DNA from 3 places in the Mesorhizobium sp. B2-4-13 genome. Region 1 is predicted to be linked to each of the others. Evidence: predicted binding sites of a transcription regulator. Region 1 holds the regulator's gene; each other region holds the start of a gene.
The links. Region 1 encodes PhoB, which activates phosphate uptake and scavenging genes when phosphate is short. Its sites were predicted from a motif close to TGTCATNNANCTGTCAT; they were not measured.
Positions count from the first base shown of each region.

Region 2: a site for PhoB is predicted at 2,649-2,665, ahead of FJ936_RS24720 (esterase-like activity of phytase family protein). Genes of this name have one in related genera too.
Region 3: a site for PhoB is predicted at 3,739-3,755, ahead of phnC (phosphonate ABC transporter ATP-binding protein). Genes of this name have one in related genera too.

Region 1 covers NZ_VFVB01000007.1:83,525-89,555, reverse strand. The annotation lists gene xylF (D-xylose ABC transporter substrate-binding protein) at 1-294, opposite strand, end outside; gene FJ936_RS19755 (ROK family protein) at 561-1,796, shown strand; gene phoB (phosphate regulon transcriptional regulator PhoB) at 1,799-2,488, opposite strand; gene phoU (phosphate signaling complex protein PhoU) at 2,508-3,215, opposite strand; gene pstB (phosphate ABC transporter ATP-binding protein PstB) at 3,241-4,044, opposite strand; gene pstA (phosphate ABC transporter permease PstA) at 4,041-4,892, opposite strand; gene pstC (phosphate ABC transporter permease subunit PstC) at 4,896-5,879, opposite strand; gene pstS (phosphate ABC transporter substrate-binding protein PstS) at 5,946-6,031, opposite strand, start outside.
Region 2 covers NZ_VFVB01000010.1:170,259-176,289, forward strand. The annotation lists gene FJ936_RS24710 (MATE family efflux transporter) at 1-701, opposite strand, end outside; gene FJ936_RS24720 (esterase-like activity of phytase family protein) at 1,065-2,534, opposite strand; gene FJ936_RS24725 (glycine cleavage T C-terminal barrel domain-containing protein) at 2,813-3,034, shown strand; gene FJ936_RS24730 (trimethylamine methyltransferase family protein) at 3,048-4,601, shown strand; gene FJ936_RS24735 (hypothetical protein) at 4,725-5,039, shown strand; gene FJ936_RS24740 (UvrD-helicase domain-containing protein) at 5,071-6,031, opposite strand, start outside.
Region 3 covers NZ_VFVB01000002.1:746,770-752,800, forward strand. The annotation lists gene FJ936_RS07755 (alpha-D-ribose 1-methylphosphonate 5-phosphate C-P-lyase PhnJ) at 1-744, shown strand, start outside; gene phnK (phosphonate C-P lyase system protein PhnK) at 741-1,517, shown strand; gene phnL (phosphonate C-P lyase system protein PhnL) at 1,564-2,271, shown strand; gene FJ936_RS07770 (DapH/DapD/GlmU-related protein) at 2,268-2,906, shown strand; gene FJ936_RS07775 (DUF1868 domain-containing protein) at 2,993-3,703, shown strand; gene phnC (phosphonate ABC transporter ATP-binding protein) at 3,834-4,691, shown strand; gene phnD (phosphonate ABC transporter substrate-binding protein) at 4,803-5,711, shown strand; gene phnE (phosphonate ABC transporter, permease protein PhnE) at 5,771-6,031, shown strand, end outside.

The DNA.
Region 1 (6,031 bases):
CGGGCCGATGGCCGACGCGTCCTGCGCCAGGATGATCAGCGAATTGGCACCCTGCGAAATCAGGCTCTCGACATCGGTCAGCTGCTTGCCGGGATTGGACTGCGCATCGGCGGAAATGTACTTGTCGCCCGCGGCCTCGATCGCCTTCTTCATGGCCGCCTCGTCGGTCTTCCAGCGCTCCTCCTGGAAGTTGGACCACGACACGCCGATGACCTTGTCCTTTGCCTGCGCGACCGACGCCAGCGTCAGCGACATGGCGACACCCGCCAGAATGGCGACTGTGAATCTCTTCATGATATCCTCCCTGCGCCCGCGTGTGGCGCGACCAAACTGGCCCTAAGGCCGGCACAAAGGCCCTAATTTTTTCGAGCCTCGAAAAAACACTGGTCCATCGCCGGAACACTGTCAACATCGATTCTGACGGATTTTGAGGTGCCGGAAGCCTTTTTTCGAGCCCCGCAATAAATAAATGACAGCCCCAGCCGCTTCTGCCAGTATTCGACCCGTTGCCGGAGGTGTTCGAGGGGGCGTCAAGAACCGCGGCGACGGGGAGGGAAATCATGTCGGTCGGAATCCGCCACGACGATCTGCGCCGGCGCAACCGCGCAATGGTGATTGGAGCCGTGCGCCGGGGTGGCCAGCCCTCGCGCACCGAGATCGCCGCCACCACCGCCCTGAGCCACTCGACCATATCGGCGATATCAGCCGACCTGATCGGCGAAGGTATCCTGAGCGAAGGCAAGCCGAACGAGGCCGGCTCACTGAAACGCGGCCGGCCGCAGGTTGGCCTTGGTCTCAACCCCGAGGCCGCGGCGGTCATGACCGTGGTGCTGTCGCTGAATTTCCTCTCCGTCGCCGTCATCGACTACGCCGGCCAGGTGATATCGGAGGAGCAGCGCCGGCTGGACACGCTGACCATGTCCCGCGAGGCGCTGATCGGCGAATGCGTGGCCATCGTCCGCCGCCGCCTCGAAGATCCCGACCTCGACGTCGCCAGCATCGCCCGCATCGCGCTGGCGATCCAGGGTATCACCGACACCGAGGCGCGCGCCATGCTGTGGTCGCCGATCACGCCGCAGACGGACATTGCCTTCGCCGACATACTCGAAGCCGAATTCGGCATCCCCGCCACCATGGAGAACGACTGCAACATGATGGCTGTGGCGCTGCGCTGGCGCGACCCCGAGCGCTACCGCGACGACTTCATCGCCATCCTGCTCTCGCACGGCATCGGCATGGGGCTGGTGCTGAAGGGCGAGCTGTTCACCGGCACCCATTCCTCGGGCGGCGAGTTCGGCCACATGATCCATCGCCCCGGCGGCGCGCTCTGCCGCTGCGGGCGGCGCGGCTGCGTCGAGGCCTATGCCGGCAACTATGCCATCTGGCGTAATGCAGGACAGCTGGGTGAGGACGCCAAACCGGTCGACGTCAGCGACGCCGACATGCGCGCATTGGCGGCTACGGCGCGCGAAAGAGACGGACCGGAGCGCGAGGCCTATCGCAAGGCCGGCGAGGCGCTGGGCTATGGCCTTGGCAGCCTGTTCGCGCTGATCGATCCGGCGCCGGTTGCGATGGTCGGCGTCAGCGCCGCCGCCTTCGATCTGATCGAGCCGGCCTTGCGCGAGGCCATCGCCCAGACCGCCGGCGGCCAGCATTCGAAATCGATTTCCTTCGATACAGAGCCGAACGAATTGCCGCTGATCCGCGAGGGCTGCGCCATGCGCGCGCTCACCTTCGTCGACCAGGAGATTTTCGCGCCGGGCGTGCAGGTGAGATCCGGCAAGAACGTGGCCTGATCTCAATCCTCGCGGATTGCGTAGCCTGCGCCACGGATGGTGCGTATCACATCGGGCATGCGGCCATTGTTGACCGCCTTGCGCAGGCGGCCGACATGCACATCCACGGTGCGCTCGTCGATGTAGATCGTCTCGCCCCAGACATTGTCGAGCAACTGGCTGCGCGAGAACACGCGGCCGGGATGGCGCATCATGAATTCGAGTAGCCGGAACTCGGTCGGTCCGAGCCGGATCTCGCTCTTCTTGCGATAGACCCGGTGCGATTCGCGGTCGAGCACGATGTCGCCGACCTTGAGCACGCTGGACAGCACTTCCGGTTTGGCGCGGCGCAGCAGCGCCTTGACCCGGGCCATGAATTCCGGCGTCGAGAACGGCTTGACCAGATAGTCGTCGGCGCCGGTCGAGAGGCCGCGCACGCGATCGCTCTCCTCGCCGCGCGCCGTCAGCATGATGATCGGCAGTCGCTCCGTCTCGGGCCGCATGCGCAGGCGCCGACAGAGTTCGATGCCGGAAACCGCCGGCACCATCCAGTCGAGCACCAGCAGGTCGGGCACGTTTTCCTGGAGGCGTATCTCGGCTTCGTCGCCGCGTGTCACCACCTCGACCTGGTAACCCTCGGACTCCAGGTTGTAGCGGAGGAGCACGCCCAGCGGCTCCTCGTCCTCCACCACCATGATGCGTGGCGCGATCATCGATCGATCATCCCTGCCGTCAAGCCGCCGGCACCGACATCGCCGTCTCGTCCTGCTTCGGACGGTTGGCGGGCAGTTGCGTGCCGGTCAGCACATAATACGCATTCTCGGCGATGTTGGTCACATGGTCGCCGATGCGTTCGAGATTCTTGGCGCAGAACAAAAGATGCGTACAAGCCGTGATGTTGCGGGGATCCTCCATCATGTAAGTCAGGAGTTCGCGGAAGACCGAAGTGTATTTGACGTCGATGCGTTCGTCGTCATTCCTGAGCTTGGCGAGGGCGGCGGCATCGCCGGCCGCATATTCCTCGACGACGCCCTGCACCTGGATCAGCACCAGCTGCGCCATGGAGTCGATGGAATGCGACAAGTCGCGCGGCGTGGCGGTGAGGCCTACCGAGCCGACGCGCTTGGCGATGTTCTTGGCAAGGTCGCCGATGCGTTCGAGATCGCCCGCCATGCGGATCGAGCCGACGACATGACGCAGATCGTCGGCCATCGGCTGGCGCTTGGCGATCAGGGTGATGGCGCGATCATCGAGTTCGCGCTGGCGCGCGTCCATGATGGCGTCGTCGGAGACGACGCGCTGTGCCAGCGCGTTGTCGGAATTCAGCAGCGCCTTGGTGGCGCCGCCGACCATCGTGCCGGCGAGATCGCCCATGTCGCTGATCAGCTTGCTGATCTGTCCGAGATCCTCGTCGAAGGCTGCGACTGTGTGTTCGGCCATGATCCTGGTCCTCGTATGCGTGAGATCAGCCGAAGCGGCCGGTGATGTAGTCCTGCGTGCGCTTCTCGCGAGGCGACGTGAAGATCTTCTCGGTCTTGTCGAATTCGACCAGCTCGCCCAGATACATGAAAGCCGTCTGCTTCGAGACGCGCGCGGCCTGCTGCATGTTGTGGGTGACGATGACGATCGTGTAGTCGGCCTGCAACTCGTCGATCAATTCCTCGATCTTGGCGGTCGACAATGGGTCGAGCGCCGAGGCCGGTTCGTCGAGCAGGATGACCTCCGGCTTGACCGCCACGGTGCGGGCGATGCAAAGCCGCTGCTGCTGGCCGCCCGACAGGCTGAGGCCGCTGGCATTGAGCTTGTCCTTGACCTCGTTCCACAGCGCGGCGCGTTTCAACGCCTGCTCGACACGGCCGTCCATCTCGGCCTTGCCGATCTTCTCATAGAGCCTGACGCCGAAGGCGATATTCTCATAGATCGACATCGGGAACGGCGTCGGCTTCTGGAACACCATGCCGATCTTGGTGCGCAACAGGTTGAGGTCCTGCGAGCGGTCGAGAACGTTCTGGCCGTCGAGCAGCACCTGACCCTCGGCGGTCTGCTTGGGGTAGAGCTCGTAGATGCGGTTGAAGACGCGCAGCAGCGTCGACTTTCCGCAACCCGACGGTCCGATGAAGGCCGTCACGCTGCGCTCGGGCAGCGACAAGGTGATGTCTTTCAGCGCCTTCGACTGGCCGTAGTAGAAATTGAGGTTCTTGACCTCGATCTTCGCCTTGGCGGCTGCCTCTGTCGCAATCGTCATGTCTGGAGACAACATCTGGCTCATTTGTCCTCTCTGCGTCCGGTCAGGCTGCGCGCAAAGATGCTGAGCGCGAGAACCGTCAATGTGATTATGAGTGCGCCGGTCCACGCCAGTTGCTGCCACTCCTCGTAAGGGCTGAGAGCGAACTGGAAGATGGTCACCGGCAGGCTGGCCATCGGCGCATTGAGATTGCTCGACCAGAACTGGTTGTTGAGCGCTGTGAAGAGTAGCGGCGCCGTCTCGCCGGAAATGCGGGCAATGGCCAGCAATATGCCGGTGACGATGCCGGACATCGCCGCGCGGTAGGCCACCGAACGGATCACCACCCAGCGCGGCGCGCCAATCGCCGTGCCGGCCTCGCGCAAAGCGTTCGGCACAAGGTTGAGCATGTCCTCGGTGGTACGCACCACGACGGGAATGACCAGGATGGCCAGTGCCACGGCACCGGCGATGGCCGAGAAATGCCCCATCGGCCGTACCATCAATTCGTAGACGAACAGGCCGATGATGATTGAGGGCGCCGACAGCAGGATGTCGTTGATAAAGCGCACCACGGTGGTGAGCTTCGAAAAGCGGCCATATTCGGCCATGTAGGTGCCGGCCAGCACGCCGATCGGCGTGCCGACGACGATGCCGATAATGGTCATCACGATGCTGCCGTAGATGGCGTTGAGCAGGCCACCGGCATCACCGGGCGGCGGGGTCATTTCCGTGAACACTGAGAGCGAAACGCCCGACAGGCCCTTATAGAGCAGCGCGCCGAGGATCAGCGCCAGCCAGGCAAGGCCGATGCCGGCGGCGATGACGCAGAGCGTCATCATCACGCCGTTCTTGCGCTTGCGGCTCTGGTGAAGCGATGCGGCTGTCGACATCGGTCAGACTCCGGTACGGGCATCGATGCGCATCAGCATGTAGCGGGCGACGGCAAGGATGAGGAAGGTGATGACGAACAGGATCAGGCCGAGCGCCACCAACGAGGAAGTGTAGAGATCGCCGACGGCTTCGGTGAATTCGTTGGCGATGGTTGCCGAGATCGTCGTTGCCGGCGCGAACAGCGAGGCGCTGATCCGGTGGGCGTTGCCGATGACGAAGGTGACCGCCATGGTTTCACCGAGTGCACGGCCGAGCGCAAGCATGACGCCGCCCATGATGCCGATGCGGGTGTAGGGGACGACGACCCGGCGTGTTACCTCCCAGGTCGTGCAGCCAATGCCGTAGGCGGACTCCTTCAGCACCGGCGGCACCGTATCGAACACATCCTTGGTGATCGAGGTGATGAAAGGCAGGATCATGATGGCCAGGATCATCGCCGAGGTCAGCAGGCCGATGCCATAAGGAGGCCCGGCAAACAGGCTGTTAAGGCCGGGAATGCCGTGGAACACGTTGATGATGAAAGGTTGCACTGTCGTCTGCAGGAACGGTGCCAGCACGAACAGGCCCCAGATGCCGTAGATGATCGAGGGGATGCCGGCCAGCAGTTCCACGGCCATGCCGATCGGGCGCCGGAGCGGACGCGGGCAAAGCTCGGTGAGAAAAATGGCGATGCCGATACCGAGCGGCACAGCGATCAGAATGGCGATGGCCGAAGTGATGATGGTGCCATAGATCGGCGCCAGGGCGCCGAATTTCTCGGTGACGGGATTCCAGCTCTCGGTGGTCAGAAAGGAGAAGCCGAAGGTCGACAGTGCCTGCCAGGAACCGGCGAACAGCGAGATAGCGACGCCGCCGAGCAGCACCAGCACGAGAATGGCGGCGGCGCGGGTCAGCCCATGGAAGATCGAATCGGTCAACGCGAACCGTCTGACGGTGGCGTCGCGTGAACCTCGAATGGCTGGCAAGGCTTCGTGGGCAGCGCTCATGTCAAGCTCGGCTCTTTGTGTTGATTGAAAAGGAGCGCCGCGGGGCGGCGCTCCTCCAGAAAGATATTACTCGCCGGCGTAGACGGGCTTGCCGTCGGCCTTGATGTCGGCCTTCCACGAAGCCTTGATCAGGTCGACGACGCTATCGGGGA
Region 2 (6,031 bases), on a different contig from region 1:
TTGGCGCCGGCCAGCCGCAACGGATGCTTGCGCGCGTAGAGCACGACGAGGATGGCGACGACGCTCACGGTCTGGCCGATCAGGGTCGAGGTGGCGGAACCGGCGATGCCGAGTTCAGGAAACGGGCCGATGCCGCGGATGAGCAGGGGATTGAGCACGATGTCGAGCACGACCGCCAGCGCCATGAAGATGAAGGGGGTGCGTGAATCGCCCGCACCGCGCAGCACGGTCATGACGAAGGACAGAAGGTTCATCATCGGCACGGCGACGAAGATGATGCGCAGGTAGGAGCGTGCGAGCGGCAAGGCATCGGCCGGCGTGCCGAGCGCGCCCAGGATGGCATCGACCCAGATCCAGCCGCAGACCGCGAACACCACTGAAACGAGGAAGAAGAAGGTGGCGCTGGTGCCGACGATGCGGCGCGCCTCGGGCAGGTCGCGGGCGCCGACCGACTGCGCCACCAGGATGGTGGCCGCCATGCCGATGCCGAACACCGTGCCGAGGATCAGGAACAGAACGAGGTTGGCGTTGGACGTCGCGGTCAGCGCCGACTCGCCGAGGAAGCGGCCCACCCAGACGGCGTTGACCGAGCCGTTCAGCGATTGCAGCACGTTGGAGCCGAGCACCGGCAAGGCGAAGAGCAGCAGCGTGCGCGGGATCGGGCCGCTGGTCAGGTCGCCGGTACGCCGGCGTGCGGGCATTTTTTCGTCCATGGCGGCCAACCTGGCAAATGTGACTCTGGCCCGCGACGATATCGCAGGCCGGACCGAGATGCACCCTGCGCCGAGGCGCAGTGACCGTCGATCGGTCAGGCACGCCGTAATGGAATTCCATCGGCAAGAACGTCGTCCGGCTGCGTGCGCTTATGAACCAGGACATCATCGACCTCCCGCTCAGGTCTTCGTGCGGCCCAACCTGTCGGCAGCCGGCAAGATCATGGCCGTGTCGAGCAGGACGGCCGAGCCGATCGATGCCGGCGTGCCGAAGGACGCGGAATTCCTGAAGTAGGCCTTCACGACCTGCACAGGCGGACGCGCCAGGCGCGCCCGCTTGAGCAGTGATCCTTACTTCTTGCCGAGACCCGGCAGCGTGACCTGATAGACCAGGAACATGGTGTCGACATCGGCGCCGTCATCGGCCTTGTAAGGCGCGCCGACCTGGAAGCCGTCCTGGGCGAGGAAGTCATTGTCGTTGCCGACGAACAGGAAATAGTCGTCGGGCAGCTTCGGATCGAGGACGCTGGCCAACGACATGGCTTCCCACTTCTCCGAAAGCTCGTTGTGGTCCTTCGCGCCGCCATTGTGCAGGCCGAAGTGGCCAAGCGCGGTGGCGTCGTTGATGTCGATGAACGGCGTCAGCTTGGCCGGCGTCACCGAGGGATCAAGCACGCCCTTGGGGGCGACCGGCTTGTCGGCCGCATCGAAGGCGCCGCCTGCGATGTCGGTCGCGCCGGAGACGTCGACGATGTTGATCTGGCGGTAGAGCGAAGCGTCACCCTTCTTCAGGCCCTGGCCGTTGCCGCTGTCGCGCGCCAGCATCAGGAAGGACGTGGCCGAAAGCGCCACGATCTCGCTCTGCGCGGCGATTTTGGTCTTGCCCTTGGCGTCCTTGAACACCGGCAGCGGCACGACATATTCGTGCGCGAGCTTCAGATGGGCGAGGTCGGAGGCATCATAGACCAGCGCCCGCGTGTTCTGCCGTGTCGAGGGTGAATCGCCGCCATCCTGCCGGGGCGCCGACTGCAGCACGGCGATCAGGAAGTTGCCGTCCGGCGTCATCGCCATGCCTTCGAGGCCCTGGTTGTTCTGGCGCCCGGTTTCGGGATCCTTCGGATCAGGGTCGGCGGCGCCCGGACCGGGATTGTCGGAGGAGAAGTTCGGCGCTCCTTTGCGCATCGGCACGAGAGCCGCAGGCGGCTGGGTCGCCGACATCAGGCGGCCTTGCGCGGAGAACCTGTAGATGTTGGGGCCGTACTCGTCGGAGATGAACATCGAGCCGTCCGGCAGCCGTACGATGGCTTCATTGTCGAGCGCGAGCTTGCCATTGGTGGCGACGGGCAGCATCGGCATGTCGCCGGCCGCGGCGCGTACGTCCGACAGCGGATCGAGGCCGGTGGCATCGGCGCCCGTGTCGTCTGTGAGAAGCATGGTGTCGGCAAGCGTCGCCTTGACGCCCGTCTGCTCCTGGCCGGCGGCGGGAGCAGCGCCCGGCGCGACAGGCGTGAACTCGATGGTGATGGTGTTGAGGCGCGGCCGGTAGTCGGTGGTGCCGGCGACATTGTAGCCACGGTCGGGCAGTAGCCAGAGCGATCCCTTGTAGGTGCCGGCATCATGTGTCCAGCCCGAAATGTCGATCGCCATGCCCGAGCCCGAGCCGAAGGTCTCGCCGAACTTGTCGCGCTGGTCGGCCGGGATGCGGCCGACGCCGACAAGGCCCTTGTTGATGTAAGCCACGCCATCGGCAAGCGCCGGGGTGAGGGCGGTGAACAAGGCCAGCGCGACGCCGAGCGAGGCGGTTCGGTACAGGTGTTTCATGGACAATCCTCTTTATGACGAAGCACGCCGGAGCGGCCGAAGGAAAAATGAAAAAGAGGGTGCCGCATCGATGATGCCGCGCGCGCCTCCCCGAAAGCGATCTAAGGCGTCAACATGATGCTTGCGTGACAGTGGGCGACACGGGTCAGCCGGTATCTCCATGTGCTGATAAAAAACGCTGGAGAGCGGGAATTGGTGACCTCCATGGAGCGTCCCTGGCATAATAGGCACTTATGTCTAGTACGGATATGATGCCGGCTTCGAACTGACCGGGAGGGTTGAAGCCGCACTGTCGCGCCGTGGTCATCGGGGGCGGCGTTGTCGGCGCCTCGGGTGGATTTGGCTACACGATCGGCAAGAGCGTCGCGCTGGCGTTGGTGGACGACGGTTTCGCTGGGGAGGGGATGGCGCTTTGCGTGCACATTGTCGGCGTCGAATGGACGGCGCGGGTCATCGCGGCCTCGCCCTACGGTCCCCAGGGCAGGGCGATGCGGCAATGAGGAGGAGTTTCTGATGGTCGATGACGCTGCACGGGATACCAGGCGCGAACGCCGGCGCGGACGCATGGGCGAGGCAGGCAGCGAATCGAGCCGTAGGCCCAATTACCGGTCGCTGAAGAATCCATTCCTGCCGCAGCCGATCTTTTCCGACGACCAGGTGGCGTCGATCCACGACACGGCGCTGCGCGTGCTGAAAGAACTGGGCATCAAGGTGCTGCTGCCCGAGGCGCGCGAGGTGCTCGCCCGCGCCGGCGCCCTGGTCGACCCCGACACCGATATGGTGCGCATCGGTCGCGACATGGTGGCGGCAGCCTTAGCCTCGGCGCCGCGATCGATCCACGCTTATGCCGGAGCGCGCGATCGCGACCTGTCGCTCGAACTGGGCTCGATGACATTCCTGGCGGGCTCCGGCGCGCCCAATGTCACCGATCTCGAGCGCGGCCGGCGGCCCGGGACGCTGGTCGCCTTCGAGGAGTTGATCAAGCTGGTGCAGCATTTCGACGTCTTGCACATGCTGGGGCCGTGCATCGAACCGCAGGACATCGACAATCGGTTCCGCCACTATGCCGTCAACCGGGCGCAGCTGACCCTGTCGGACAAATTCCCGTTCGTGTTCGCGCGTGGCACGCCGCAGGTCGATGACAGTTTCGAGATGATCAGGCTGGCGCGCGGGCTGTCCGAGGACGAGTTCCGCTCGGGCGCGCATTGCTACACCGTCATCAACACCAACTCGCCGCGCCAGCTCGACATTCCGATGGCGCAAGGCATCATCGATTTCGCCAAGGCGGGCCAGGTCCTGATCATCACGCCGTTCTGCCTGGCCGGTGCGATGGCGCCGATCACCGTGGCCGGCGCGCTGACCTTGCAGCATGCCGAAGCGCTGGCCGGGCTGACGCTGGCGCAGATCGTGCGGCCGGGCGCGCCGGTGGTCTACGGTTCCTTCTCCTCCAATGTCGACATGAAATCGGGCGCACCGGCCTTCGGCACGCCGGAGCACGTCAAAGCCACACTGGGCGCAGGCCAGCTGGCGCGCTTCACCGGTCTGCCCTGGCGCTCGGGGGGCGGCAGCGCGGCCAACACTTCGGACGCGCAGGCCGCGCACGAGACGCAGTTCGCGCTATGGGGCTCGGTGCTGTCGGGCGCCACCGTCTGCATCCACGCGGCCGGCTGGCTGGAAGGGGGCTTGAGCGTTTCCCTGGAAAAGCTGGTCACCGACATCGAGGCGCTGCAGACGGTCGCGGAACTTTGTGCGGCGACCCCCGGCGACGACGACGCAATAGGCTTCGAGGCGATCGCCGAAGTGCAGCCGGGCGGCCACTTCTTCTCGGCCGGCCACACCATGGCGCGCTACCGCACCGCCTTCTACGAGCCGCTGGTGGCCGACTGGTCGAATTTCGGCAACTGGACGCAAAGCGGCTCGAAGACCGCCACCGAACGCGCCACCGGCATCTGGAAGCGCACCCTTGCCGATTTCGAGCCGCCGGCCGCGGCGGCCGCCACGTCAGGCGTGCTCGACGCGTTCATCGCGCGGCGCACCGAAGAGGGTGGCGCGGCGCCAGTGTCGTGAGATAGTTTGCAGACCCATCATCCCGAATTGTGGCCGTGATCCCGGAACCCGCGGCGCGTCCCACGCATTCATGGATGCGGGCCAATGCCTGGCTCCATCCGCGAGCCGTTGAGGGAGGACGACATGGGTTTCGACCAGTACCACGAACCGCCGGAAGAATTGTCGCAGGAAGTGCGGACCTTTGCCCGCATGATCACCTCGCTGATCGAGGAGGCGGAAGCGATCAGCTGGTACGAACAGCGCATGTCGGTCGAGAAGAACCCGCAGGCCAAGGCGATCATGAAGAACGCGCAGAGCGAGGAGTTCAAGCATTTCGGCATGGACCTCGAATTCCTGCTGCGCCAGAAGACGGACTGGCGCGTGGAACTGAAGGAAATCCTGTTTACGACGGGGGATATCGTGAAGGCCGGGGAGAAGGGCGAGAAGAAGGTGGATTGAGGCCGGACGTCAGCCTTCGAGGCTGGCAGCCTCACACTGGCAGCACAAACCCGTCCAGTACGCGCTTCTGGCCGGCCTTATCGAAGTCGATGGTCAGCTTGTTGCCCTCGATGGCTGAAATGTTGCCGTTGCCGAATTTCTGGTGGAAGACGCGGTCGCCGACGCTAAAGGCGGACGGCGTGTCGGAGACGGATTTGGCGACCAGCTCGCCATCGATGGTGCGGCCCTTGACGCTGGTGCGGCCGGCGCCGTAGCCGGAGTCTGTTTCCCCATAGCCGATGCGTTCGACCTGATGGCCCGAGCGCGTGCCCCAGTTGCGGTCGGTCGCCTCGGTGCGGTTGGCCTGCGCGCGCTGCCAGCCCGGCGTCGAATAGGTGTTGGAGAAGGCGCCGGATTTTTCCCCGCCGCCCGAATTGCCGCCGATATTGTCGAAGCGCGAGGCGCCATAGGGGCTCTGTCTTCCCGCCCCCTGGCCGCCGCCACGGCCGGATGCGAACGAGCCGCCGCCATAGGGATTGCCGTAGCCGCCATAGGAGTTGCCGGCTTCGGCGACCTCGACATGGGCTTCCGGCAGTTCCTCGAGGAAGCGCGACGGGATGGTCGATTGCCAGAGCCCGTGGATGAGGCGGTTGGAGACGAACCAGATATGCAGGTTCTTCTTGGCCCGCGTCAGCCCGACATAGGCGAGACGCCGCTCTTCCTCGAGCCCCGAGCGGCCGCCTTCGTCGAGTGCGCGCTGATGGGGAAAGAGGCCTTCTTCCCAGCCGGGCAGGAAGACGGTCTCGAATTCGAGGCCCTTGGCCGAATGCAGCGTCATGATGGAGACGGCATCGAGCCCGGCATTCTGCTCGGCATCCATGACCAGCGCGACATGTTCGAGGAAGGAGCGCAGCGATTCGTACTCCTCCATCGAACGGATCAGTTCCTTCAGGTTCTCAAGCCGCCCGGGGGCTTCCGCCGAGCGGTCGTTCTTCCACATGTCGGTGTAGCCG
Region 3 (6,031 bases), on a different contig from region 1:
GTGCAGGTCACCGCGTCGATTATCGGCCCCGACGATGTGCTCAAGGTCATCGACCAGGGCGCCGATGACACCACCAATGCCGTGTCGATCCGCGCCTTCTTCAAGAAAGTCGCTAACGTCGCGGTCACCACCGATACCGCCACCGCCACCATCATCCAGACCCGTCACCGCATCCCCGAACATCCACTCACGGCGGGCCAGGTGCTGGTCTACCAGGTGCCCATCCCCGAACCGCTGCGCTTCCTCGAGCCGCGCGAGACCGAAACGCGGAAAATGCATGCGCTGGAAGAATACGGCCTCATGCATGTGAAGCTCTATGAGGACATCGCCAAGCACGGCCGCATCGCCACCACCTATGCCTATCCGGTCAAGATCGAGGGCCGCTATGTGATGGACCCGTCGCCGACGCCAAAATTCGACAATCCCAAGATGCACCGCTCGCCGGCCCTGCAGCTGTTCGGCGCCGGCCGCGAAAAGCGCATCTACGCCGTGCCGCCCTTCACCGATGTGGTGAGCCTCGACTTCGAGGATCATCCGTTCGAGGTACAGACTTTCGATCAGCCCTGTGCGCTGTGCGCGGCCGAGAATGTCTATCTCGACGAGGTCATCCTCGACGACCATGGCGGCCACATGTTCGTCTGCTCCGACACCGATTATTGCGAGAAGCGGCGCGCCGACGGCCATCGCGGCCACCTTGCCCCCGAAACCGATCTTGCCGCAGGAAACATGGAGCCGGCGCAATGACCGACGAACCGCTGCTGCGCGTCTCGGCGCTCTCCAAGTTCTATGGCTCGCGGGTCGGCTGCGACAATGTCTCCTTCGACCTGTGGCCGGGCGAGGTTCTGGCGGTCGTCGGTGAGTCCGGCTCCGGCAAGACGACGCTGCTCAACTGCCTGTCGACGCGGCTGCTGCCTTCCTCCGGCACAGCCAGCTACCGCATGCGCGACGGCCAGTTCCGCGAGCTCTACCGCATGAGCGAGGCCGAGCGCCGCTTCCTGATGCGCACCGACTGGGGCTTTGTCCATCAGAACCCAGCCGACGGCCTGCGCATGACGGTCTCGGCCGGCGCCAATGTCGGCGAACGGCTGATGGCGGTCGGCGACCGCCACTACGGCAAGATCCGCGCTACCGCGGTCGACTGGCTGTCGCGCGTCGAGATCGAGGAAGACCGCATCGACGACGAACCGCGCGCCTTTTCCGGCGGCATGCGTCAGCGGCTGCAGATCGCCCGCAATCTCGTCACCGGGCCACGGCTGGTGTTCATGGATGAGCCGACCGGCGGCCTGGATGTCTCGGTGCAGGCCCGCCTGCTTGATCTCTTGCGCGGCCTGGTCACGGACCTCGGCCTTGCCGCGATCGTCGTCACCCACGACCTCGCCGTGGCGCGGCTGCTGTCGCAGCGCATGATGGTGATGAAGGACGGCCGCGTCGTCGAAAGCGGCCTCACCGACCGCGTCCTCGACGACCCGCGCGCGCCCTACACGCAATTGCTGGTTTCCTCGATTTTGCAGGTGTGATGATGGCGCGTGTCCCGCCGACGATTGACGATTGGAGAACCTTCTGATGCCGACCCCACTCGTTGTTTCCGACGTTGCCAAAAGCTTCACCATGCATCTGCGCGACGGCATCAAACTCCCTGTCGTCGCGGGTGTCTCGTTCTCGATCAAGGCGGGCGAATGCACCGTGCTCGGTGGTCCGTCCGGCGCCGGCAAGAGTTCGATCCTGAAGATGCTCTACGGCAACTACGCCGTCGACGAAGGCCAGATCATCGTCAGGCACGAGGACGGACTGATCGACCTCGCCCATGCCAGCCCGCGCACCGTGCTTGCCGTACGCCGGCAAACGATCGGCTATGTCAGCCAGTTCCTGCGCACCGTGCCGCGCGTCTCGGCTCTCGACGTCGTCGCTGAGCCACTGGTTGAACGCGGTGAGGAGCGCGAGGCAGCCCGAGCCAAGGCACGCGCGTTGCTGGCCCAGCTCAACCTGCCGGAAAAACTCTGGATGCTGCCACCGGCAACCTTCTCGGGCGGCGAGCAGCAGCGTGTCAACATCGCGCGAGGCTTCATCACCGAGCACCCCATCCTGCTGCTCGACGAGCCGACCGCATCGCTCGACGCGACGAACCGCGACGTGGTGATCGAACTCATCGCCGCCAAAAAGGCGGCGGGCGTCGCCCTGCTCGGCATCTTCCACGATCACGATGTGCGCGAGGCGGTGGCCGACCGCATCATCGACGTCACCGCCTTCGCTCCGGGAAAAATCGCCGCATGACCAGGAAGCTATCGGAGACGCCGCTGGTTCACCCGACGGCGGAGGTGCACAACTCGACACTCGGCCGCTGGACCGAGATCGCCGACCGCAGCCGGGTTTCGGAAAGCGAGATCGGCGACTATTCCTACATGATGCAGGACTGCGCGGTCTGGTGCGCGACGATCGGCAAATTTGCCAACATCGCCGCCAGCGTGCGCCTCAACGCCACCAACCACCCGACCTGGCGGCCGACGCTGCACCACTTCACCTACCGCGCCTCCGACTATTGGGACGACGCCGAGCATGAGAGCGAATTCTTCGCCGAGCGCCGCGCCAAGCGCGTCATCATCGGCCACGACACCTGGCTCGGCCACGGCTCGACCGTCCTGCCCGGCGTCACCGTCGGCGACGGCGCCGCCGTTGGCGCCGGCGCGGTCGTCTCGAAGGACGTCGCGCCCTACACGATCGTCGCCGGCGTACCGGCAAAACCGATCCGCGAGCGCTTCGACCGCCGCACCGCCGAGCGCTACCAGGCGCTTGCCTGGTGGGATTGGGATCACGCGAGGCTGCGCGCCGCGCTCGATGATTTTCGGGAGCTGACGGCCGAAGCGTTTTTGGAGAAACACGAAGAACGGGCATCGGGCAAAGAGGCATAGCCCTCACATCATCGTCATATCGCTGGCTTGTTCATACCCTTGACACAGGACTCGGACAGGACGCGATCTCCTTGAAGGAGATCGCCATGCTCGACACTGTCAGACCCTCGCTCGCCGGATTCTTTGCCGGCTCCAATCCGGCGTCGCCGGCGCATCTCGGCACGCGCTACGACGCGTCAGGCAACTTCCTCCTCGAGCCGGGCAACACCGTCGTCAGCCATCTGGTCAGCGGCTCGCCTTCGGAAGCGGTGGTGTTGGCCGTCCGCGAGAAGATGCTGGCAATGCCTGATGCCGACCGCCTCGCCTTCACGCCCGTTTCCAGCCTGCACATGACCCTTTTCCAGGGCATAATCGAATATCGCCGTCGCCTGCCCTTCTGGCCGCGGGACGTGCCGCTCGACACCAGCATCGACGCCATGACCCGCCTCTATCTGGAGCGCCTGAAGGGGTTCCAGGGCTTCGGCCCTTTCAACATCAAGGTGGCCGAGGTCCTGCCGACCGGCCTCACCGTTGCCGGCGCGACCGACGAGGATGCGCGCATCATGCGTGCATGGCGCGATGCGCTCGCGGTGCCGTTCGGCTACCGGCATCCCGATCACGACGCTTACGTCTTCCACATCACCTTCGCCTATCAGATCCAGCGCTTTGATGATGATAGGGCCGCCGCGTGGCAGGCGCTGTTTGACGATTGCCTGGCACTTTTCGCGCGCCAGGCGCCGGTGATCGAGATCAAGGCTCCCGCCTTCTGCGCATTCCGCGACATGAAGCATTTCGAGGAATTGCTGGTGCTCGGCTGATCGCCCGCAAGGCGCCAGTCGCCGCGCCTGTGGAGCGTAACAAAACTGACATCATCGCGACACGGCAGGTTCATGTGGTTGCGTTAGGCGAGTGCCTGACGATCAATATGGACCGGACTGGAACCAGCCCATGTCAGCAAACTCTGCCACGCTCGAAATCCGCGGCGTCAGCCGACGATTTGGCAAGAACACCGCCGTCAGCGACGTCAGCATCTCGATCCCGCAAGGGCAGATGGTCGGCGTCATCGGTCGTTCGGGCGCCGGCAAATCCACTCTTCTTCGCATGATCAACCGTCTTGTCGACCCCAGCCAGGGGTCGATTTTTTTTGACGGCGCCGAGGTCTCCCGGCTGCGCGGCTCGCCGCTGCGGCGCTGGCAGCGCGACTGCGCCATGATCTTCCAGCAGTTCAACCTGGTGCCGCGCCTCGACGTGCTGACCAACGTGCTGCTCGGCAAACTGAACCACCGTTCGACCCTGTCCAATCTTCTCGGCATGTTTTCGCGCGCCGAGTGCGCCGAGGCGGTCGCCGCGCTCGAGCGGCTCGACATCGCCCGCACCGCACTTCAGCCCGCCGGCACGCTGTCGGGCGGCCAGCAGCAGCGCGTCGCCATCGCCCGCGCCATGATGCAGCAGCCCAGGGTGATCCTCGCCGACGAGCCGATCGCCTCGCTCGACCCGCTCAACGCCAAGGTGGTGATGGATTCTCTGCAGGACATCAATCTGCGCGAAGGCATCACCGTTGTCACCAATCTGCATACGCTCGATACCGCCCGCACCTATTGCAACCGCATCATCGGCATGGCCGCCGGCAAGGTCGTCTTCGACGGGCCGCCCGAAGAGCTCGACCGCCAAGCCGTGCGTCTTGTCTATGGCGCCGATAGCAATGGCGGCGAGATATCGGAGGTCATCACCTCCACCAGTGTTGCCTTCAAGCAGAAGATCGCCGCATCCGCCGGACCGCTCGAACCCGCATTCCCGGGATACTGAGCCCAGTAAGGGCCAATAGCGAGCAGCCTGGATCGTCCGCCCGCGTCAAGGGCACTTGTCAAGATCAAGAACGCTGCCGGCGCGGGGCCGGAACTTACAGGAGAGATATCAATGTTCAGGAAGATGGTTTTCGGTGCCGTTTCGGTGCTCGCCATGGCCACCAGCATGGCCCATGCCGCCGACATGAAGGAATTTCGCGTCGGCATTCTCGGCGGTGAAAACGAAACCGACCGGCTGCGCAACTACCAGTGCCTGGCCGATCACCTGAAGGCCGAATTCGGCTTCGAGAAGGTTTCGCTGTTCCCGGCCGCCGACTATGACGGCGTCATCCAGGGCCTGCTCGGCGGCACGCTCGACTTCGCCGAACTCGGCGCTTCCGGCTACGCCAGCGTCTATCTCAAGGATCCGAAGGCGGTTACCCCGATCCTCACCACCAAGCAGACGGACGGCTCCACCGGCTACTATTCGATCGGCCTGGCGCTGAAGACGTCGGGGATCACGGACATCAAGTCAGCCAAGGGCAAGAAGCTCGGCTATGCCGATCCGGATTCGACCTCCGGCTATCTGATCCCGCTGACCCAGATTCCGAAGACCACCGGCGCCTCGAACGAGACCTACTTCGCTTCGACACAGTTCAATGGCGGCCACGAAAACAACGTTCTGGCCGTGCGTGACGGTAAGGTAGATGTCGCGGTCGATGATTCCTCGGGCATCGGCGACTTCAAGAACGGCTACACCTCCGGCACCTTCCACAAGGAAGTCGCCAAGGGCGCCGTCGACCCCAACGACTTCGTCGAAGTCTGGCGCTCGGGCCTGATCCCGAATGGCCCGCTGGTCGTTCGCACCGCGATCGGCGACGACATGACCGCCAAGCTGGCCGCCTTCTTCACCGACCTGCCCAAGAAGGACAAGGCTTGCTTCGAAGGCGTCGAAGGCGGCGATTTTACCGGCTACGTTCCGGTGAAGCCGGACTTCTACAGCGTCATCGTCGAAGCCCGTAAGGCAGCCATCGGCGGCTAACGGCGAAATTGCAAAAGGGCGGTACCTCATCAAGTACCGCCCTTTTTGCATCTCCGATCATGACCCTTTCCGTGACAGCCCCCTCCGGTGCCACCCACGAGATGGCCGATGCCTGGCGACGCCAGACGTCGCTGCGCCGGTTGTATACCGTGCTGGGCGTCGGCCTGCTGCTTGCCGCGATGCTTTCCAGCATGTGGTTCGCCGACGAAGCCAATGCCGGGCACTTCTTCGACCGGCTGCCGCATATTCTGGATTTCCTGAGCTGGCTGGTCCCCAGGGACTGGAACGACGTCTGGCGGGCGCTGTTCGACATTGCCTCG